Regions from separate parts of the Streptacidiphilus sp. PB12-B1b genome, predicted to be linked through region 1. Evidence: riboswitches for the same ligand, from Rfam matches in the RefSeq annotation. Region 1 holds a riboswitch; each other region holds the start of a gene.
What was found. A riboswitch is a leader RNA that binds a small molecule or an ion and turns the genes downstream of it on or off. The one in region 1 is predicted to bind cyclic di-AMP.
Positions count from the first base shown of each region.

Region 2: it holds a riboswitch for cyclic di-AMP, as region 1 does, so the genes downstream of both, GXW83_RS32210 (M23 family metallopeptidase) here and GXW83_RS04190 (transglycosylase family protein) in region 1, are expected to answer to the same signal.
Region 3: it holds a riboswitch for cyclic di-AMP, as region 1 does, so the genes downstream of both, GXW83_RS11340 (C40 family peptidase) here and GXW83_RS04190 (transglycosylase family protein) in region 1, are expected to answer to the same signal.

Region 1 is NZ_CP048405.1:899,920-907,118, reverse strand. It holds gene GXW83_RS04215 (NAD(P)/FAD-dependent oxidoreductase) at 1-171, opposite strand, end outside; gene GXW83_RS04210 (Ppx/GppA phosphatase family protein) at 479-1,402, opposite strand; gene GXW83_RS04205 (DUF501 domain-containing protein) at 1,399-1,959, opposite strand; gene GXW83_RS04200 (septum formation initiator family protein) at 2,044-2,472, opposite strand; gene eno (phosphopyruvate hydratase) at 2,559-3,845, opposite strand; gene GXW83_RS04190 (transglycosylase family protein) at 4,017-4,820, opposite strand; cyclic di-AMP (ydaO/yuaA leader) riboswitch at 4,824-4,973, opposite strand; gene GXW83_RS04185 (cytochrome P450) at 5,171-6,418, shown strand; gene GXW83_RS04180 (SDR family oxidoreductase) at 6,603-7,199, shown strand, end outside.
Region 2 is NZ_CP048405.1:7,391,768-7,398,966, forward strand. It holds gene GXW83_RS35180 (hypothetical protein) at 1-452, shown strand, start outside; gene GXW83_RS32205 (hypothetical protein) at 844-1,146, shown strand; gene GXW83_RS32210 (M23 family metallopeptidase) at 1,251-2,201, opposite strand; cyclic di-AMP (ydaO/yuaA leader) riboswitch at 2,214-2,365, opposite strand; gene GXW83_RS32215 (VOC family protein) at 2,521-2,865, opposite strand; gene GXW83_RS32220 (co-chaperone YbbN) at 3,011-3,643, opposite strand; gene GXW83_RS32225 (undecaprenyl-diphosphate phosphatase) at 3,836-4,771, opposite strand; gene GXW83_RS32230 (MFS transporter) at 4,964-6,343, opposite strand; gene GXW83_RS32235 (MarR family winged helix-turn-helix transcriptional regulator) at 6,475-6,996, shown strand; gene GXW83_RS32240 (ABC transporter substrate-binding protein) at 7,156-7,199, opposite strand, start outside.
Region 3 is NZ_CP048405.1:2,496,937-2,504,135, reverse strand. It holds gene GXW83_RS11350 (cytochrome c oxidase assembly protein) at 1-131, shown strand, start outside; gene GXW83_RS11345 (NUDIX domain-containing protein) at 151-657, opposite strand; cyclic di-AMP (ydaO/yuaA leader) riboswitch at 1,143-1,333, shown strand; gene GXW83_RS11340 (C40 family peptidase) at 1,531-1,935, shown strand; gene GXW83_RS11335 (Gfo/Idh/MocA family protein) at 1,958-2,950, opposite strand; gene GXW83_RS11330 (8-amino-7-oxononanoate synthase) at 3,043-4,230, opposite strand; gene GXW83_RS11325 (hypothetical protein) at 4,302-4,496, opposite strand; gene GXW83_RS11320 (hypothetical protein) at 4,529-5,338, opposite strand; gene bioB (biotin synthase BioB) at 5,543-6,604, shown strand; gene GXW83_RS11310 (adenosylmethionine--8-amino-7-oxononanoate transaminase) at 6,628-7,199, shown strand, end outside.

The DNA.
Region 1 (7,199 bases):
GCCGGCCGCCGCCTCGGGAAGGAAGGGCAGATACGTCATGTAGGACCGCGGGTCGACGACCGTGACGGTCGCCTCCCCGTAGCGCATCTTCTTGAGGATGCGCATCGCGGCATACATGCCGACGTATCCACCGCCGACGATGAGAATGCGAGGACGCTCCGTGGTGCTCATATCCGAAAGTATCCAGCACCCCTCGGAGCGCTGATTGTGGGCCTGGTCACATACCTCTGGACACCCCCTGCTACACTACGCGCCCCGCACCCCACCCCCACCGGCCTGCCGCCGGGCCCCGGGCGGCCCGGCAGGAGAAACCGCAGCTCGCCGCCGGTATTGCGATTGTGCGCACAACTGTGCGCCCCTGCCTTGGATCCAGGCCCCCGGACCGGTCAGCACCCTTGAGTCCCACAATTCGGACGTACCGACCGGTTGGGCTACATCGGCACGGGCATTCTCATGTGAAGAAATTCACGAACTTTTCTCAGGAGGCCCGCGCGGCGACGCTCCAGGCGATGCCGTCGAGGATGTCATGCTCACTGACGACCAGCTCACGGGCCCCGGTGCGCTCCATCACGGCCAGCAGCACCAGCGCCCCGGCGCCGATCACGTCCACCCGTCCGGGGTGCATCACCGGGATCGCCGCGCGCTCCTCGGGCGAGGCCGCCAGCAGCATCCGGGTCACCTCCCGGACCCGCTCCAGCGGGATGCGGGAGTGGTGGATCGCGGCCGAGTCGTACGCGGACAGCTCCAGCGCGATGCCGGCCACCGTGGTCACCGTGCCGGCCAGCCCGACCAGGGTGGCCGCGCCGGTCAGCGGCACCGTCCGGGCCGCCAGGTCCAGCGCCCGGGCGATGTCGGCCCGCATGGCGTCGACGTCCCCGCCGTGACGCTCGGTCATCCGGACGCAGCCGATGTCCACCGAGCGGGCAGCCTGCACCCAGTCCGTGCCCAGCACGAACTCGGTGGAGCCGCCGCCCAGGTCGAACACCAGGTAGGGCGGGACCAGGTCGGCCGAGCCCTGGAGCTCCCGGGTGGCCCCGGCGAAGGACAGCTCGGCCTCCTCGTCCCCGGTGATCACCTCCGGCTCCACGCCCAGGATGTCGCGGACCCCGGCGGTGAACTCGTCCCGGTTCTCGGCATCCCGGGAGGCGCTGGTGGCGACGAACCGCAGCCGCTCGGCGCCGTGCCCGGCGATCACCGCGGCGTACTCGCGGCAGGCCGCGAAGGTCCGCTCCAGCGCCTCCGGCGCCAGCCGCCCGGTCCGGTCCACGCCCTGGCCCAGGCGGACGATGGTCATCCGGCGGTCCAGGTCGCGCAGCTCCCCGGTCTCCGGGTCGAGGTCGGCGACCAGCAGCCGGATGGAGTTGGTGCCGCAGTCGACCGCGGCCACGCGCTGGGAGGTCACTGCTGCTCCCCCTCGGCGGTCCCGGCCGCCCCGTCCGCGGCTTCCCCGGCGGTCCCGGCGCAGACGCAGGGGCCCTTGCGCCACCACTCCGGCAGCTTCTCCAGCGCCTCGTCGCCCAGCGGGTTCACCCCGGGCCCGGCCGCCAGCGAGTGCCCCACCAGGACGTGCAGGCACTTCACCCGGTCCGGCATGCCGCCGGCGCTGGGGAAGCCCTCCAGCACCTCGATCGCGTCGCGCCTGGCGATGTAGTCCTCGTGGGCGCGGCGGTAGCCGGCCGCCAGCTCCGGATCCTCGGCGAGGCGGGCGGTCTGCTCCTTCATCAGCCCGTCGGCCTCCAGCGTGCCGATGGCCGAGGCCGCGCGCGGGCAGGTCAGGTAGTACAGCGTCGGGAACGGCGAGCCGTCCTCCAGCCGCGGCGCCGTCTCCACGACGTCCGGCAGGCCGCAGGGGCAGCGGTGGGCGACCGCGCGGAGCCCACGCGGCACCCGGCCGAGCTGGGCCGCGATCGCGGCGACGTCCTGGTCGGACACGCCTGGGCTGGCGGGGGTCTGGGTCATGAGTGCGTTGCCTTCTTCAAGAGCTTCGGAGCTTCGGAGGTTCGGGGACTTCGGGGACTTCGGGGCTTCGGTGGCTTCGGGCCGTCAGTGCTGGGCCGAGTCGGCCCGGTTCAGCGACTCGAACATGTTGTCGTACCAGGGCTGGGTCACCGCGCCCGGCTGGGGGGCGACGCCCGCCGACGGTCCGGCCGCGGCGCCCGGATCCGGGTCGACGGCCGAGAACGGCGTCTCGCCGGGGAAGCCGTAGTGCAGCCGCTCGCGGGCCTGCGCCTCGACGTAGGCCGGGTCCTGCCAGCGGGCCTTCTCCCGGCGCAGGACCTCCACCTGCGCCTGCGCCTGCCGGGCCGCGGCCTGCTGCTGGGCGATCTGCGCGCGCTGGGCGATGAACTGACGGGTCGGGTAGGCCAGCACCGCGACCAGCGAGCAGAACACCAGCGCGAGCACGGCGGCGCGCCCGGTGATCCGCGGCCTGCGGCCGGTCGCCGCCCTGCCGCCGCCTTCCCTGCCGCTCACCCGTTCACCCTCCCGATCGACGCCCGTGCCCCGCCGTCCACCCTAGAGGGTGCGGACGGCGGGGCACGGGAACTGCGGGCTACCGGTCAGGCGGACGGCGTGAAGCGCGGGAAGGCGCCGCGGCCGGCGTACTCGGCGGCGTCGTCGAGGATCTCCTCGATGCGCAGCAGCTGGTTGTACTTGGCGACGCGGTCGGTCCGGGCCGGGGCGCCGGCCTTGATCTGGCCGCAGTTGGTGGCGACGGCGAGGTCGGCGATGGTGACGTCCTCGGTCTCGCCGGAGCGGTGCGACATCATGCAGCGGAAGCCGTTGCGCTGGGCCAGCTCGACCGCGTCCAGGGTCTCGGTCAGCGAACCGATCTGGTTGACCTTGACCAGCAGGGAGTTGGCGATGCCCTCCTTGATGCCGCGGGCCAGGCGGGTCGGGTTGGTGACGAACAGGTCGTCGCCGACCAGCTGCACCTTGTCGCCCAGCTTGCTGGTGATGACCTTCCAGCCGGCCCAGTCGTCCTCGAACAGCGGGTCCTCGATGGAGACCAGCGGGTAGGCCGCGACCAGCTCCTCGTAGTACTCGGTCATCTCGGCGGCCGAGCGGTCCTTGCCCTCGAACTGGTACAGGCCGTCCTTGTAGAACTCGGACGCGGCGACGTCCAGCGCGAGCGCGATGTCGCGGCCGGGGACGAAGCCGGCCTCCTTGATGGCCTCGACGATGAGGTCCAGGGCGGCGCGGTTGGATTCCAGGTTCGGCGCGAAGCCGCCCTCGTCGCCCAGGCCGGTGGACAGGCCGCGCTGCTTCAGCACCGACTTGAGCCGGTGGTACACCTCGGAGCCCCAGCGGAGGGCCTCGGAGAAGGACTCCGCGCCGATCGGAGCGATCATGAACTCCTGGATGTCCACGTTGGAGTCCGCGTGCGAGCCGCCGTTGAGGATGTTCATCATCGGCACCGGCAGGACGTGCGCGTTCGGGCCGCCCAGGTAGCGGAACAGCGGCAGGTCGCTGGCCTCGGCCGCGGCGTGGGCCACGGCGAGCGAGACGCCGAGGATGGCGTTGGCGCCCAGCGAGGACTTGTCCGGGGTGGCGTCGAGGTCGAGCATGGCCTGGTCGATCAGGCGCTGCTCGGTGGCGTCGTAGCCGACCAGCTCCGGGCCGATCTGCTCGATGACCGCGAGCACGGCCTTCTCCACGCCCTTGCCGCCGTAGCGGGAGCTATCGCCGTCGCGCAGCTCCAGGGCTTCGAACGCGCCGGTGGAGGCGCCGGACGGGACGGCCGCACGCCCGGTGCTGCCGTCGTCGAGGCCGACCTCGACCTCGACCGTGGGGTTGCCTCGTGAGTCGAGGATCTCCCGGGCTACGACGACGTCGATGGACGGCACAGATGTCTCCTAGGGATTGCTGGAGGAAAGCCTTCTCCCTGAGCCTAGCCGCACCCGAAGCTCCAGCCATCAGGACCCGGCGGTCGTCTCACCGGACGGATCCCCTACTCACCGGTAGTTCACCTGGCGGCGACCTTCCGGGAGCAGGGGAACCGGGCAACGGCCCTGCGGTCAGCCCACCTGGAGGTGCTGGCCGGGGTAGATCAGGTCCGGGTTGCCGCCGACCGTGGACTTGTTGTCCTGGTACAGCGCCTCCCAGCCACCGCTCAGGTGCGCGGCGGCGGCGATGCCGGAGAGGGTGTCGCCGGCGCGGACGGTGTAGTTGCCGTGGCCGATCGCGTGCACGGCCGGGGCGGCGGCGTGGGTGGTCGCCGGGGCGCTGTGGGTGGTGTGGGTGGTGTGGGTGGTGGTCGGCGCGGCGGCGTGGCTCGGCGCGCTGCTGTGCGCGGCCGGGGCACTGGCGTGGGTGGTCGGGGCGGTCTGCGCGCTGGTCTGCTGCGCGGAGGAGTCGCTGGAGCCGCCGGAGTTGGATCCGGAGCCGGAGCCGGAGCCGCCCGAGGCGGGCGTGGTGCTGACGTCCGCCGGAGCGCCGCCCGCGGTCAGTCCGGCCTGCGGGCCGCAGACCGGCCAGGCGCCCGGGCCCTGCGAGGCGAGCACCTTCTCGGCGACCGCGATCTGCTGGCCCTGGGTGGCCAGGTTGGCGGTCGGGGCGTACTGCTGGCCGCCGTAGGCGTCCCAGGTGGAGGCGGAGAACTGCAGGCCGCCGTAGTAGCCGTTGCCGGTGTCTATCGACCAGTTGCCGCTGCTCTCGCACTGGGCGACCGCGTCCCAGGTGGAGACCGAGGCGGCCGAGGCGGCGGTGGCGCCGATGAGCGGGAGGACGACGCCGGTGCCCGCGATCACGCCGGTGGCCACAAGGCGCTTGCCGGTGCTGGTGCTGGGCTTGCGGTGGCGTCCGTTGCCGGAAAGAAGCATGACAGGATCCCTCTCCGACGCCTGCGAGGTGAGCTGTCGGGTTCGGGCCGTGAGGTAGCCCGGACGCTGGCGCGTCTTCACCCCAAGCCGCAGCGCTGTGAGCTGCGGCGACTTACCTGGTTCCCCCGCTCCTGCCCATGACGAAGTTCGTGGCCGCCGCACGGCTGGACAGGACTCGGCGTCCCGCGAGGCGGTGTCCGCGTGGGCGGACATGTCCGGGCAGGCTAGGCAGATGTCCCCGGAAATCTCAAGCTTCCCAGGAACACCTCACACTCCGCTCACCCTCCGTGCCCCGGCCCTCACCCCCGCAGCCGTCCCGGCCGCGCCGGTGCACCGGATACGGTCGGGGCATGCCGGATCAGCCCTCCCCGCCCGCCGCACCCGCCCTGTTCACCTGGGAGTTCGCCGCCGACCCCTACCCCGCGTACGCCTGGCTGCGCCGGCACGAGCCGGTGCGCTGGACCACGCTGCCGAGCGGGGTGGAGGCATGGCTGGTGACCCGGTACGCCGACGCGCGGACCGCGCTGGCGCACCCGGGGCTCAGCAAGAACCCCGCGCACCACGCCGAGTCCACCGCGGCCCGGGGCAGGACCGGCATCCCCGGTGAGCGCAGCGCCAACCTGATGACGCACCTGCTGAACATCGACCCGCCGGACCACACCCGGCTGCGCCGACTGGTCTCCAAGGCGTTCACCCCGCGCACCGTCGCCTCCTTCGCGCCCCGGGTGCAGGAGCTGACCGACCGCTTCATCGACGGCTTCGCCGGGCGGGGCAGCGCGGACCTGATCCACGAGTTCGCCTTCCCGCTGCCCATCTACACCATCTGCGACCTGCTCGGGGTGCCTGCCCGGGACCAGGACGACTTCCGCGACTGGGCCGGGATGATGATCCGTCACGGCGGCGGCCCGCGCGGCGGCGTGGCCCGGTCGGTCAAGAAGATCCGCGGCTACCTCGCCGAGCTCATCCACCACAAGCGCGAGCACCCCGGCGACGACCTGATCTCCGGCCTGATCAAGGCGTCCGACCACGGCGAGCACCTCACCGAGAACGAGGCCGCCGCCATGTGCTTCGTGCTGCTGTTCGCCGGCTTCGAGACCACCGTCAACCTGATCGGCAACGGCGCGTACGCGCTGCTGCGCCACCCCGAGCAGCGGGCGCTGCTGCAGGAGTCGGTGCGGCGCGGCGAACGCGAGCTGCTGGCCACCGGCGTCGAGGAACTGCTGCGCTGGGACGGCCCGGTGGAGCTGGCCACCTGGCGCTACGCCACCGAGCCGCTGGAGCTGGGCGGCCGGTCCATCGCGGTCGGCGACCCGGTGCTGGTGGTGCTCGCCGCCGCCGACCGCGATCCGGAGCGCTTCGCCGACCCGGACCGGCTCGACCTCACCCGGCGCGACAACCAGCACCTGGGCTACGGCCACGGCATCCACTACTGCATCGGCGCCCCGCTGGCCCGGTTGGAGGGGCAGACGGCGCTGGCCTCGCTGCTGACCAGGCTGCCCGATCTGGCCCTGGCCGCCGACCCGGAGGAGCTGCGCTGGCGCGGCGGCCTGATCATGCGCGGGCTGCGGGAGCTGCCGGTCGCCTTCACCCCGAGCTGACGGCAGGTCGCGGAAGCGGCAGCTCGTGGAACCGGCAGCTCGTGGTGACGGCTTGAGCACTCCTTGACGTGGCCCGGAGGTTGGGCCGCGCCGGTGGCGGGCACTGTTGCGGTGGCGGTGGGTTGCCTACGATCACCGGCAGTGCGCGGGCCTGTGCGGTGGTCCGGCGGGAGGAGCAGGAAACATGCAGATCAGTGGATCGGTCGTGGTGGTGACCGGTGCGGCCGGCGGCATCGGCTCGGCGCTGGCGCGGCGGTTCGCCGCCGAGGGCGCGCGCGGGCTGCTGCTGGCGGATCTGGACGCGGGCCGGGTCGAGGATCTGGCGCTGGCTCTGGACCGTGAGGGATGTCACACGGTGGGCGTCGGCAGCGACGTGACCCGGGAGAGCGACGTCCGGGCGCTGGTGGAGACCGCCGAGAAGCACCTCGGCCCGGTCGACCTGTTCTGCAGCAATGCCGGGCTGGGCTCCGGCGCGGGCATCGAGGCGTCCAACGAGGTGTGGCAGGCGTGCTGGGACACCAACGTGATGGCGCACGTGTACGCGGCGCGGGCGGTGCTGCCCGGCATGCTGAAGCGCGGCCACGGCTACCTGCTGCACACCGCCTCCGCCGCCGGGCTGCTGCAGATGCCCGGCGACGCGGCGTACACCGCGACCAAGCACGCGGCGGTGGCCTTCGCCGAGTCGCTGGCGGTGGCCTACGGCGACCGGGGCATCAAGGTCAGCGCGCTGTGCCCGCAGGGCGTGCACAGCGGCATGACCACCCGTGAGGACGTCCGGGCG
Region 2 (7,199 bases), 6.5 Mb from region 1:
TGGACGAGTTCCCGCTGCTCCGGTTCACCGGCGACCCCCGGCTGACCCGCGACCTGGACCAGCAGACGGACCACCCGACCTGGGTCCGTATGGCCTGGGACGCCCTGCTCGCCCTCCAGGACTACGCCGAGGCGGCGGTCCGGGGCGAGTCCGGCGGGGACTTCCGCCGCTGGTGCGAGAACACCCCGGCCGACTGCCACGCCTTCCCCCCGCGCAAGGTGATCCGCGACGAGTCCCGTACCGTCCGCTCCCACGGCAAATGGAAGAGCGAACGCGAACTCCCGGTCCCGCTGGACGTCAACCCGGCCGGCGAAGTCTTCATGGGCGCCCACCTGCGCATAGGCGGTGGCGGCACCGCCCCCCGGCTCCACTACCACGACGACTGCTCAGGCACCGGCCGCATCTACATCGGCTACATGGGCCTGCACCTGCACAACACCCGCACCAACTAGCCCAGCGCGACCCACGACCCCGCCGGGGGTCCGGGGGTTGCCCCCCGGGGGATGGAGCATCGGCGACATGGGCCTGCACCCGCACAACACCCGCACCAACTAGCCCAGCGCGACCCACGACCCCGCCGGGGGTCCGGGGGTTGCCCCCCGGGGGATGGAGCATCGGCTACATGGGCCTGCACCCGCACAACACCCGCACCAACTAGCCCAGCGCGACCCACGACCCCGCCGGGGGTCCGGGGGCTGCCCCCCGGGGGATGGAGCATCGGCTACATGGGCCTGCACCTGCACAACACCCGCACCAACTAGCTCGGCGCAGCCCCCGCGCCAATTGGGGTGGCCGGGGGCGGGTTAGGGTGCTGGGAGGACTAGTGCAGGAGGTCGTACGGACATGGCGCGGATTCCCTCATCCCTGGTCGCGGCAGCCGGCCTGATCGGCGGCTACGGTGTCGCGCGGGCGACGAAGCGGCGCGAGCTGGGCGGTGCGGCGCTGCTCGCCGCGGGTGCGGTCGCGGCGACGCAGTGGAAGCGGACGGCGGGGCCGGTCACGGCCGGTGCGTTGAGCGGCCTGTACGTGGCCGCGTTCGCGGGCTCGCACCCGCTGGCGAAGAAGCTGGGCGCCTGGCCGTCGGTGCTGACCGTCGCCGGTGGCGTTGCGGTGGCGTCCTGGGCCGCGGTGGACCGCCGGGCCTGACAGCCCGGACGCGAGAGGTGAGAGGTCCGGACGGCAGCTGAGCCGTCCGGACCTCTCGTGTCTGCAGTCCGATCAGAGGATCAGAGGACAAAGAGGACCCGCGGTCAGATGCTGAGGCCGCGCTCGGAGAGCCACTGCGCCGGGTCGACCGGCTCGCCGCCGCCGGGGCGGACCTCCAGGTGCAGGTGCGGGCCGGAGACGTTGCCGGTGGCGCCGACCCGGCCGATGGGCTGACCGGGCGTCACTTCGCCGGAGCCGACGCCGATCGCGGAGAGGTGGCAGTACCAGAGCTCGGTGCCGTCGGGCAGGGTCTCCACGACCCGGTAGCCGTAGGAGCCGGCCCAGCCGGCCGAGGTGACGGTGCCCGCGCCGATGGCGACGACCGGCGCGCCGGTCGCGGCGGAGAGGTCCAGGCCGGTGTGCAACTGTGCCCAGTAGGTGCCGGACTGGCCGAAGCCCGCTCCGACCACGGCCCCCTGCACCGGGGTGACCAGGGTGCCGAGCTGCTGCTGGTCGGCGGCGGCGCGGGCCTGCTGCTCGGCCTGGACGACCTGCGCGGCGGCCTCGGCCTCGGCCCTGGCCTGGGCCTCCTGGGCTTCGGCCTGGGCGGCTGCCTCGGCGGCGTGCTGCGCGGAGGCGTGGGCCTCCGCCTCGGCGTCGGCCCGGGCGGCGGCGAGCTTGGCGGCGGCGGCCTGCGCGGCCTGGCGGCGGGCGGCGTCGTCGGAGTCGGCGCGCTGCTGCGCGGCCTGGGCGCGGATGCGGTCGGCGAGGGCGGTGCCGGGGTCGGCGGCGGTGGCGTCGCGTTCCATCAGCGCGGTGGTCCCGGTGGACAGTTCAGCGGTGGCGTGGTCCTGGACGCTGAGCGAGGGCTTGGCGCCGGTGGGCCTGGCGTCGCCGATGGTCGCCGCGTGGGCCGGGGTGGCCAGGCCGATCGCGCCGGTGGCGCCGACCGCGGCCATGGCCGCCAGGCCGAGGACGGCCGAGGGCGCGATCCCTGCGGGGCGCTGCGGCGCCTCGGGTTGCACGGGTGCCCACGCGGACTGGTACGACGCCACGATCGGCGTGCTCCTTTCCTTCCCTAGCGCCGACCGGGTTAGCTGACGGGTTCGGGGAGGAAGGTCCCCTACAGCCTCGCGGCTGATTCACCCCAGGTACGTGGTTCCCCGGCTCCTGGGCGTCGCACGGGGCGGCGCCCAGCAGGATTAGGCGACAGAGCACGACGCCGCTCGTCGAACGGCAGAACTTCGTGCTGCGTTATCAAACGTTAATCCTAGAGACGATTGATTCCAAGTGGTTCGGGGAGGCAGCTGGCAACTCACGTTGCATACGCGGCTTTTGTCCGCATCGGTGCACCGGATCGACACACGCCTGTCATCAGCGGACCAGGCAGAACTCATTGCCCTCCGGGTCGAGCATGACCTGGAACGCGCCCTGGTCGTCCGTCCGGACCTCGCCGACGGCCCGCGCGCCGAGCCCGATCAGGGCGGTGCGGGCGGTGGCGATGTCGGGGACGTCGATGTCCAGGTGCAGCCGGTTCTTCCGGCTCTGCTTGCCCTCGGGCACCCGTTGGAAGGCCAGCCGGGGCTGGCCGCCGGGCGGGTCGACGTAGGACCAGTCGGGCGCGCGGTCCACCGGCAGGCCGCCCACCAGCGCGGCCCAGAAGCGGGCCAGCCGCGCGGGCTCGGCGCAGTCCACCACGATCTCGTCCAACCGGCCCATGCCCGCGGTCGGGCCCTCGCTCGTCACCACTCCGCCACGCTAGCGCCGTACGGCCCGGGACTGCGAGGTTCCGGCGCGACGCGGGCGGGTGAAGCTGCCGAAGGGTGAAGCTGCGGGCGGGTGAAGCCGTGGGCGGGCGCGCCGGTCAGTGCTGGGCGGCGGCCGGGCCCGCGCCGCTGTAGAGCCAGTCGACGAGGAGGTCGGCCAGCTGGTCGGCGGCCAAGGCGCGGGCGTTGGCGAAGCGTCCGTCGCTGTCGCCTTCGAGGAGCTTGCCGTCGGGGGCGAGCTCGACCAGGGCCGGGATGCCGACGCTTCCCAGGTCGACGTAGCGCTGGGCGAGGGCCAGGTTGTGGTCGAAGTGGCCGACGTCGATGGCGACGGTGTGGTAGTTCCGGGCCAGTACCTGGTGCACGCCGGGGGTGTCGACCAACGCGGACATCGCGCGGCAGTCCTCGCACCAGGCCGAGCCGAAGTCCAGCAGCACCGGCCTGCCGTCCGCGCGGGCGGCGGCGAGGGCCCGGGCGACGTCGTCGGAGGCGTCGGCGGCCGGGTCGTAGCTGTCGGGGACGGGGTCGAGGGTGACCGGCGGCAGCGACAGGAACGGCCGGGCCAGGCCCAGGCTCTCGTCCGACGGCTGCCCGGGGCGTCCGGCGGCGCCGGCCCCGGCTGCGGGGCGTCCACGGCCGACGACGGTGACGCAGCCGCCGAGGCAGCCGCCGAGGACGAGTACGGCCAGGGCCCAGGCGAGCGCCCGGGACGCGGCGCGGAGGCCGGTCATCGGCGGGGCCCTCCTCGGTCCGACTCCGGGGCGCCTACCGCCCCGGCATCAGTTGAGCAGCCGGGCCGCGCCGCGCCCGGTGCATCGCCGGGGCGCGGTGCGGCAATCACCCCGTCGGGTGACTGCCGGGCCGCTCACCGCCCGGCGGGCGCAACCAGGACGGGACGGGACGGCCGCCGGGCCAGGCGCCGGTCAGCCCCAGCTGAGGTAGGCCAGGCTGCCGAGCCCGGCGAGGGTGCAGTAGATGGCGAACGGCGTGAGCGTCCGGGTCTCGAAGTACTTGGTGAGGAAGCGCGTCGCCACGTAGCCGGCGACGAACGCGGCGACCGAGCCGGCCAGCACCTGCCCGCGGATGCCGTCCCCGGCCGGGCCGAGCAGCGAGGGGACCTTGAGCAGCGCGGCGGCGCCGATGACCGGGGTGGCGAGCAGGAAGGCGAAGCGGGCGGCGTCCTCGTGGCGCAGGCCCTTGAAGATCCCGGCGCTCATGGTGACGCCGGAGCGGCTGATGCCGGGCAGCAGGGCCAGCACCTGGGCGCCGCCGACGATGGCGGCCTGCTTCCAGTTCAGCTTGCCGGTGATGCGCAGGTCGGACACCTCGTCCGGGTGCAGCGGCAGGCCGTCGGGGCCCAGCTCGTCGACGGCGGCGTCCCCGGCCCGGCGGCGGCCGCTGCCGCCGCGCTTCAGCCGCTCGGCGCCGTAGAGCACCAGGCCGTTGAGGGCGAGGAAGGCGGCCGCGACCTTGGGGGTGCCGAGGGCGTCCTGGAACACCTTGTTCAGGGCCAGCCCGACGATGCCGACCGGGACGGTGGCGACGATCAGCAGCCAGGCGAGCTTCTGGTCCACGGTCTCGATCCGGCGCTGGACGACGGAGGTGAGCAGGCCGCGGATGATCCGCACCCAGTCCCGCCAGAAGTAGACGACCAGGGCCAGCGCGGTGGCCAGGTGCAGGCCGATCAGCACGTTCAGGTACGGGGAGCCGGCGGCGGAGACATTGAGGTCCCGCTTCCAGGAGCCGCCGATGAGGGCGGGCACCAGGATGCTGTGGCCGAGGCTGGAGACGGGGAAAAGCTCCGTGACGCCCTGGAGCAGGCCGACGCCGATCGCTTCTGGATACGTGAGGACGGACATCGACGGCCTTCAGCAGACAGGGGCAAACACTGGGCAGTCAGAAAGTACTACAGAGCTGTAGACCCCCCGTCGCCGGGCCGTCCTTGTTCACCGCTCGGACGCCCCGAATTCACCGGAACCTCCGGCCGCCGTGGGGCGGTCGAAGGTTCCGGTGAACGGGCCGGGCGGCCTCGGGCGGCCCGGGCATCCCGGTCAGGCGACGGACTGCAGCTCCGGCCGCAGCTCGGGCCGGGGCCGGGGCAGCGCGGCGGAGCCTGCCACCACCCGCTCCGGGTGCACCGCGTTGTCCTGGAGCGGCGTCAGCTGGTGCCGCAGCCGCAGCGCCAGCACCGTGATCAGGACGGTGCAGCCCGCCATCACGGCCAGGTAGGCGACCGAGGCGCCCGCGCCGACCAGCAGCACGCCGGCCGCCGGGCCCATGGCCACCGCGATCTGCTTCACCAGCGCGAAGGCCGCGTTGTAGGTGCCGAGCAGCCGGGCCGGGGCCAGGTCGGCGACGATCGGCCCGAGGGTGGGCGCCAGCAGCGCCTCGCCGACGCCGAACAGCGCGTAGACGGAGACCATGGCGACGGTGGCGATCATGGCGTCGCCGCGGATCAGCCCGGCCACCCCGGCCATGGCCCAGGCGCCGAGCCAGACCAGGCCGGTGGCGGCGATGGCGGCGCTGCGGCGGCGGCGCGCGGTCATCCGCACGACGATCATCTGCAGCACCACGATCACCAGGGTGTTGGCGCCCAGGGCGAAGCCCAGGATCGACGGCGAGGTGCCGACGACGGAGGTGGCGTAGGCGGCGACGCCGGACTCGAACTGGCCGTAGCAGGTGAAGAAGATCAGCCCGGCGAGCAGGCAGACCCGGATCATCGCCTTGTCCCGGAGCAGCGCCGGGAAGCCCGAGCGGGCCTCGGTGCCCCGGTCGCTCCGGGCGGCCGGTGCGGGGGCGAGCGCCGGGGCGCCCGGGATCCGGACGCTGCCGGTGACGGCCGCGAGCACCAGGAACATCAGCCCCTCGATGCTGAACAGCAGCGTCAGGCTGGCGGGGCGGTGGACGTCCACGATCTGGCCGCCGATCATCGCGCCGATGCCCATACCCAGGTTGACCAGGGTGAACTGCAGGGCGAAGGCGTGCGAGCGGGTGGCCGGGGTGGAGCAGCGGACGATCATCGTCGCCAGCGCGGGCTGCACGGTGGTGACTCCGGCCCCGAACAGGAAGGCCGCAGCCAGGATGTGCTCGCTGCCGGTGGCGTGCCCGAAGGCGAAGGCGCCGAGCGCGGCGGTGACCGCGCCGACGACCAGCACCGGGCGCGGGCCCCAGCGGTCGATGCCGCGCCCGCTGAAGGGCAGCACGGCGAGGGCCGCGAGCGCGAACACGGTGAACATCAGCCACGCGGTCATCGAACCGAGGCCGCGCACCTGGTCCACGTACACGAACATGTAGGGGACGGTGAAGCCGCTGCCGAACGCGCTGAGCGCGTTGCCGAGCTGGACGCGGCGCAGCGTGGACGCCGCCGTTCCGTTCTGCCCGTTGCTCTTGGACTGTCCTGCCTGCTTCTGCTGCCGCAGGGTGCGGGTCATGCTGCACCGCCTTTCGCTCTCGATCCTGTTTCTCATGAAAGAGTAAACACCTAAAGTCTTCAGAACGCAAGGCTATACACTTGACCCATGACCGAGCCAACGCAGGGCCCCCGCTCTCCCCGACGTCCGAGCTGGACATCGGCGAGCAGGTGGCGGCGTACCAGCGCGAGTTCCCGACCGTCGATCCGCAGGTCGAGACGATCGTCAGCACCCTGTCCCGGCTCGCCCGGCGGATGTCGGTGGCGTACGGGCGGCAGCTGACCGACCTCGGCATCGGCTCGGCCGACTGGGAGGTCCTGAAGGCGCTGATCGTGGCCGGCAGCCCCTACCGGCTGGGCCCGGGCGAGCTGGCCAAGCGGCTCGGGCTGACCCCGGCCGCGATGACGCACCGGATCGACCGGATGGCCGCGGCGGACCTGGTCACCCGCAGCCGGGACGAGAGCAACCGGGTCCGGGTGATCATCGAGCTGACCGAGCTGGGCCGGGAGAAGTGGCTGGAGTCCATGCGGATGGCGGCCGTCTTCGAGGAGGACGTGCTGCAGGACGCCTCCACCGAGGAGCGCGCGGTGCTGGCCGGGCAGCTGGGCCGGATGCTGCGCCGGGTCGAGCAGCACCAGCCGGACGCCCTCGGCCGCTGCGACGACCTGGACTGATCAGTCACCCCGGCGCGCGGGCCCGGCGCGGGCGGGCGAGCGCCGGCGCGGGCGGGCGAGCGCCGGCGCGGGCGGGCGAGCGCCGGCGCGGGCGGGAACGACAGTGCCGCCCGGCCGCGGGAGCGCGGCGGGCGGCACTGGCCGAGCGGGCGGAACGGGTCAGGACGGCAGGCCGACCGACTGCAGCCAGGCGGTGGCGACCG
Region 3 (7,199 bases), 1.6 Mb from region 1:
CCAAGTCGGAGGAGCGGCTGTCGCGGCGCAAGGACCGCACGGCGGACCGCGACGGCGACAAGGAGCTGAACGCCTACAACGACTACCTGGCCACCCTGCAGCGGCGGTCCGGGGTGCAGCAGCAGAGCTGAGCGGGGAGCACCGGCAGCGTCAGCGCGGGAGGCGCGGGACGTTGGGGACGTAGCCGAGGTCTATCGGCTCGGCCGGGGGGCCGTCGCGGCGCAGGTCGGCCATGAGCTCGGCCAGCTGCGGCGGCCAGAGCAGCTCCGGGCAGTCGGCCAGCTCCTGCGGGGTCCACCAGCGGCAGGTCAGGATGCCGTCGGCGGCGAAGGAGTCGGCGAGGTCGCCGACCGGGTCGCGGCGCGGGCCCTCGCCGAGGAAGATCACTTCGCGCTGGCGGGTGGGCACGCCCTTGCGGGTGTAGTCGTGCTCCCAGATCCACAGCGCGGGCCCGGGCAGGACGTCCGTCCAGCCGGTCTCCTCGACCGTCTCGCGCAGGGCGCCCGCGCGTTCGTCCTCCCCCTCGTCCAAGCCGCCGCCGGGCAGCACCCAGTGCAGCCCGACCTCGACGTCGTCGTGCAGTTGCAGGAAAACGGCGCCGTGCGGATCCAGCACCAGGACCCGGGCGGCGCGGCGGGGCGTTCGCTCGATGCTCATGGCCAGACTCTACGACCCGGGTCCGACAGGGCCGTCGGTTTTCGGGCGACCGCCCCCGATTTCCGGACCGGAACAGTGCGCCGGAGCGCATTCGGCCATTGGGGGCAATAGCGGCGCAGTGACGTTTCGGCGCGCGCGCCGCGAATCGGTGCAGCCGGAAGGAGGCCATCCGGAAACCTTCGGCGGCCCTCGTCGGCAGATCACTCCGCCGGGTGATGGAAGATTGCGGACCATTCCGCTCCACTTCCCCTCATCTGCATCATCACAGCAGCTCAGAGCAGGTTCTTGGAATGGTTGGGATATTATTCAGGACAGCTGGATATTCACCCGTACCGCCCAGCCGGAACCCGGAAATGTGCTTCTTCGGCCCCCTGGAAACCCAACGTGACAAGAATCACAGAATCGCGTCCCGGCATGAAGAACGCCTAAAAACGTGCCAATACTGTCGCCCGAACCAAGAAGTCCTCGCCGCCGTGGCGAGGCGGTCCGACCGGACGCCGAATCCCGTCACCGGTCGGACGCCAGGTGCACACACACCTGACAGACGGGAGCGGGAGACCCAGGCAGGCCGGGACGGTCCCCACCGTCCCTTGGGGTGAAGCCACCGCGGTGGCAGGGCAGCTTTCGGAGCCCAAACCCGACAGGGAGACTTCCGCAGGCGGTTCCGGAAGGGCCCGCATGACTGCGTCCGTGCACACCCATGCCCCAGTCCCGATCCAGGCCGGCAGGCACCACCAGAACAGCGCGCAGGGCGACCCGGCGCAGACCGCCGGCGACAACCCCGACCGGCACCACGACCGACGACCGGCCGGAACCCCGCAGCCGCGCCGTAGACCGGGCCGCTGGCGGGCGGGCGTCACCGCCGCGCTCACGCTGGCGGCGGTCGCCGGGGGCACCCTGCTCAGCGCAGGGCCCGCGGACGCCGCCACCATCGAGGTCAGGGCGCTGATCATCGCCGCATCAAAACACGGCGACCCCTACCGCTGGGGCGCGTCCGGCCCGGACGCTTTCGACTGCTCGGGGCTGACGTACTACTCGTTCCAGCACGCGGGCAGGCGGCTGCCGCGCACCGCGCAGGCCCAGTACGCCAGCGTCGAGCACATCGGCAGGGACCAGCTGCACCCCGGCGACCTGGTCTTCTTCCACTCCGGCGGCGAGGTCTACCACGTGGGCATCTACGCCGGGCACGACGCGATCTGGCACTCGCCGCACCCGGGCGCCCGGGTGCGGCTCGAACGCATCTGGACCGGCGAGGTCTGGTACGGCCGGATCCGCTGAGCGCGGCCGACCGGCCCCGGGACTACTCGCCCGGGTAGCGGACCCCGGTCCGTGCCCGGGCGGTGTCCAGCGTCCGCATGACCTCCAGCGTGCTGCTCCAGGGCACCAGCGGGCTCTCCAGCAGCCCGGCGCGCAGGCAGCGCATGGCCTCCTCGGCCTCGTGGACGTAGCCGCTGCCGCTGTAGGGCACCTGCACCAGCTCCGGCTCCACGTCGTCGCCCTGGCCCCGGTACAGCAGGAAGTCGCCGGGGCGGAAGAACGGCGAGGGCAGCTCGATCCGGCCGAGCGAGCCCGAGACGTACGCCCGGAACGGCGTCCCCGAGACGATGCCGCAGGTGAGCGTGGCCACCGCGCCCGAGTCGTAGCCCAGGATCAGCGCGGTGTTGGCGTCCACGCCCTCCGGGGTGAGGCTGGCCCACGCCTGGATGCTGTCGGGGACGCCGAGCAGCAGGTGGGCCAGGGTGACCGGGTAGATGCCCAGGTCCAGCAGCGCCCCGCCGCCGAGCCCCGGATCGCGCAGCCGGTGCGAGGGGGCGAACGGGCCGGCCAGGCCGAAGTCCGCCTGCAGGGTGCCGACCGTGCCGATCGCCCCGGCCGCGATCAGCTCGGCGACCCGCAGCACGGCCGGGTTGCACCGCATCCACATGGCCTCCATCAGGAACCGGCCGCGCTCGGCGGCCAGCTCGGTCAGGGCCCGGGAGTCGGCGGCGTTGAGCGTGAACGGCTTCTCGCACAGCACCGCCCGCCCGGCCTCCAGGCACAGCCGGGCGGCCTCGTAGTGGGCGTGGTGCGGGGTGGCGACATAGACGATGTCGACCTCCTCGTCCGCCGCCAGCGAGGCCCAGCTGCCGTGGACCCGGGGGATGTCGAAGCGCTCGGCGAAGGCCCGGGCGGACTCCTCGCTGCGCGAGCCGACGGCCACCACCTCGGCGTCCGGCAGCAGCTGCAGATCGCGGGTGAACGCCTCGGCTATGGCGCCGGTGGCCAGGATGCCCCAGCGGATGCTTTTGTTCATGCGCCAATCAAACTCCCTGGCGGGGGCTCCCGTCGAGGGGCGGCCGGGACGACGGACCCGAACCCAGGCCCGGCGTCGGCCCCGGCCCGGCGTCAGACCTCGGGCTCGGTGCGGGCGATCACGTCCACCGCGAAGTCGATCTCCGCGTCGGTGAGGTCCGCCCGGGCCGTCAGCCGCAGCCGCGACCAGCGGTCGGGCACCGACGGCGGCCGGAAGCAGCCGACCGCCAGCCCCTTCTCCCGGCAGGCCGCCGCCCAGGCCAGCGCCGAGCCGGGGGCGTCGACCCGGACCGAGACCACCGCCGCCTGCGGGCTGCTGACCGGCAGTCCGGCGGCGGCCAGCCGCTCCGCCAGCGCCCGGGCCACCTGCCCGGCCCGCTCGGCGCGCTGCGGCTCCTCGCGCAGCAGCCGCAGCGCGCCGAGCGCGGCGCCGACCGCGGCCGGGGCCAGGCCGGTGTCGAAGATGAAGGTGCGGGCGGCCTGCACCAGGTGCTCGACCACCCGGCGCGGGCCGACCACCGCCCCGCCCTGCGAACCCAGCGACTTGGACAGGGTCACCGTGGAGAGCACGTCCGGCGCGCCCGCGAGCCCGGCGGCGGCCTGCGCCCCGGAGCCGCCCGGGCCCAGCACGCCCAGCCCGTGCGCGTCGTCGGTGAGCAGCGCCGCGCCGTGCTCACGGCAGACCGCGGCCAGCTCGGCGAGCGGGGCGGCGTCGCCGTCCACCGAGAAGACCGAGTCGCTGACGACCAGGGCCCGGCGCTCCGGGGCGGCGGCCAGGGCGGCGCGGACGGCGTCCGGGTCGCGGTGGGCGGCGCGGACGACGCGGGCCCGGGAGAGCCGGCAGCCGTCGATGAGCGAGGCGTGGTTGAGCGCGTCGGAGACCAGCACGGTGTCCGCGTCGGTGAGCGCGGTCAGCGCGGCCAGGTTGGCGGTGTAGCCGGAGGAGAACACCAGCGCGGCCTCGGCCCCGCAGAACGCCGCCAGCTCGGCCTCCAGCTCGGCGTGGAGCGCGGTGCTGCCGGTGACCAGCCGGGAGCCGGTGGACCCGCCGCCCCAGCGCAGCGCGGCGTCGGCGGCGGCGCGGGTCACCCGGGGGTGCCGGACCAGGCCCAGGTAGTCGTTTCCGGCCAGGTCGAGCAGGTCCTCCCGGGCCGGGCGGTGGCGCAGGGTGCGCACCAGGCCGGCCCGGCGGCGGGCCTCGGCGGCGTCGTCCAGCCAGGCGAAGGGGTCCGCCGGGGTGCGGCCGGTGCCGACCGCGCCGCCGTCCGTCGTGCCGTCCATGGTTCTGCTCCCTGTGCTGTCCGCTGCGGCGCGGGGCCCCGCACCGCCCGCCCGGCCGTCCGCCGCCGTGCTCATCCCGAGCAGGCCCCGCGCTGGGCCTGCTGCCAGGCGCAGCGCGGGCACAGCGGGGCGCCGCCGGTGTCGGCCGGGTACTCGGTCGGTTCGCCGCACAGCACGCAGTCGGCGGAGGGGCCGTCGCCCGGCGCCGCGGCGGGTACGGGCGGCTGGGGCGGGCTGGTGTCGCAGTAGGTGTCGTCGGGCTCCACGGGCCGATCCTAGCCGGGGCCCGCGCCGGGGCTCACTGCCAGGCGAGCTTGGCGCCCACGGTGTAGGCCAGGTACCAGGTCGGGGTGGAGAGCGCCGCGGCGACGGCGGGCTGCGCCCCGGCGGCGGCCGACTCGATGACGTCCACGGCGCTGCCGACGGCCTCGACCCGCTGCTGCACCTGCGGCGCGGCGGGCGCGGTCGGGGCGCCGGAGCCGGACGCGGCGTCGGGCTGGACGCCCGGGGAGGACGCCGGGGCCTGGTCGGCGGCCGGGAGCGCGGCGTCCGGCAGCCCCGCCTCCGGCTGCTGGAAGGTGACCGCGCCGGTGGCGGCCGGGGTGTTCAGCGCCTTGGCCGCGCGGGCGGCGGTGGCGGCGTCCGGGTAGACGAAGACGGTGACCGAGGTGTAGACGCTGCGGTCCTGCTCGACGTAGTCGGCGGTGAGGAAGCCGGTGCAGCCGGTGGAGGCGGCGGCCGGGGCGGTGATGGTGAACGCCTCGGCGCAGTCGTCGCTGCTGCCGCCCTGGTAGCGGGTGGCCAGGTAGCCGTCGGCGCTGGTCGGGGTGGCGGCCTCGGCGACGGTCGGCGGCAGGACGTCGTTCAGGCGCAGCGCCGCGACGTCGTCCACGGCGTCGCCGGTGCCCGAGCCCTGCATGCTCACGCCGTCCTGGACCGCGGTCCCGCCCCCGCCGCCGACGTGGCTGCGCACGTCCCCGGCGTAGCGGACCTCGCCCCAGGTGGCGCCGGCCGCGCCGACCGCGAGGACCAGGAGCAGGGCGGCGGTCCGGGGGCTCCGGCTGCGGGCTCCCGGTTCGGCGGCGCGGTGCTCACCCCTGGTGTTCATTCCGCAGAGTCTAGAGGGCGATCTTGTGCGGGGGCAGGGGGTGGGGCCGTCCACATGCGACGCACAGCCTGGTGGCGGCGGGCGTCCCGGCCCGGTCGACTGGTCGATTTGGTGCTTCTGTGACATCCAGGCAAAGCATCCGTGCGATCTTCTGGAAGGTTCGGCACTGGCGGCGCGGGGCCGGGAAACGGCAGGATCACCCGCATGGATCTGCTCGACTCCCTCACCGCCAAGGGCCTGCGCCGCGAACTCCCGACCCGGGAGGAGGCCCTGGCCGTCCTGGCGTCGTCCGACGACGAACTGCTCGACGTGGTCGCGGCCGCCGGGCGGGTGCGCCGCCAGTGGTTCGGCCGCCGGGTGAAGCTCAACTACCTGGTGAACCTCAAGAGCGGGCTGTGCCCGGAGGACTGCTCGTACTGCTCGCAGCGGCTGGGCTCGAAGGCGGAGATCCTCAAGTACACCTGGCTGAAGCCGGACGAGGCCGCGGCGGCCGCCAAGGCGGGCGTGGCCGGCGGCGCCAAGCGGGTGTGCCTGGTGGCCAGCGGCCGCGGCCCGACCGACCGGGACGTGCAGCGGGTCGCCGACACCGTGGACGCGATCAAGGCCGAGAACGAGGGCGTGGAGATCTGCGCCTGCCTCGGGCTGCTCTCCGACGGCCAGGCGGAGCGGCTGCGCGAGGCCGGGGTGCACGCGTACAACCACAACCTGAACACCTCCGAGGGCACCTACGCCGACATCTGCTCCACCCATGACTTCACCGACCGGGTGGAGACCGTGCACCAGGCCCAGGAGGCCGGTCTGTCGGCCTGCTCCGGGCTGATCGCGGGCATGGGCGAGAGCGACGCCGACCTCGTGGACGTGGTCTTCGCGCTGCGGGAGCTGAACCCGGACTCGGTGCCGGTGAACTTCCTGATCCCGTTCGAGGGCACCCCGCTGGCCAAGGAGTGGAACCTGACGCCGCAGCGCTGCCTGCGGATCCTGGCGATGGTCCGGTTCGTCTGCCCGGACGTGGAGGTCCGGCTGGCGGGCGGCCGCGAGGTGCACCTGCGGTCGATGCAGCCGCTGGCGCTGCACCTGGTGAACTCGATCTTCCTGGGCGACTACCTGACCAGCGAGGGGCAGGCCGGCCAGGCCGACCTGGACATGATCGCGGACGCGGGCTTCACGGTGGAGGGCGCGGAGGAGGCGACCCTGCCCGCCGAGCGAGAGGCCGCGGTGACCGTCCGCCGCCGGGGCGCCGGCACCGACCTGCCGCCGAACGCGTGAGTGCGGGCCCCGACGCCCGCCCGATGACCCCCGAGCAGCTGCTGGAGCTGGACCGCGCGCACGTCTGGCACCCGTACGGCGCCATGCCCGCGCCGCTCGCGCCCTACCCGGTGGAGTCGGCGCGGGGGGTGCGGCTGCGGCTGGCGCGGCCGGTCGAGGGCAGCACCGAGCTGATCGACGGCATGTCCTCGTGGTGGTCGGCGATCCACGGCTACCAGCACCCGGTGCTGGACGAGGCGGTGCGCGACCAGCTCGGCCGGATGAGCCATGTGATGTTCGGCGGGCTGACCCACGAGCCCGCCGTCCGGCTGGCCGCCACGCTGGTGGAGATCACCCCGGAGCCGCTGCGCCACGTCTTCCTGGCCGACTCCGGTTCGGTGTCGGTCGAGGTCGCGGCCAAGATGTGCCTGCAGTACTGGCGTTCGCGCGGACGTCCGGAGAAGCGGCGGCTGCTGACCTGGCGCGGCGGCTACCACGGCGACACCTTCCACCCGATGTCGGTGTGCGACCCCGAGGGCGGGATGCACCAGCTGTGGACCGGCGTGCTGCCCCGGCAGCTGTTCGCGGACGCCCCCACCGACGGCTACGACACCCC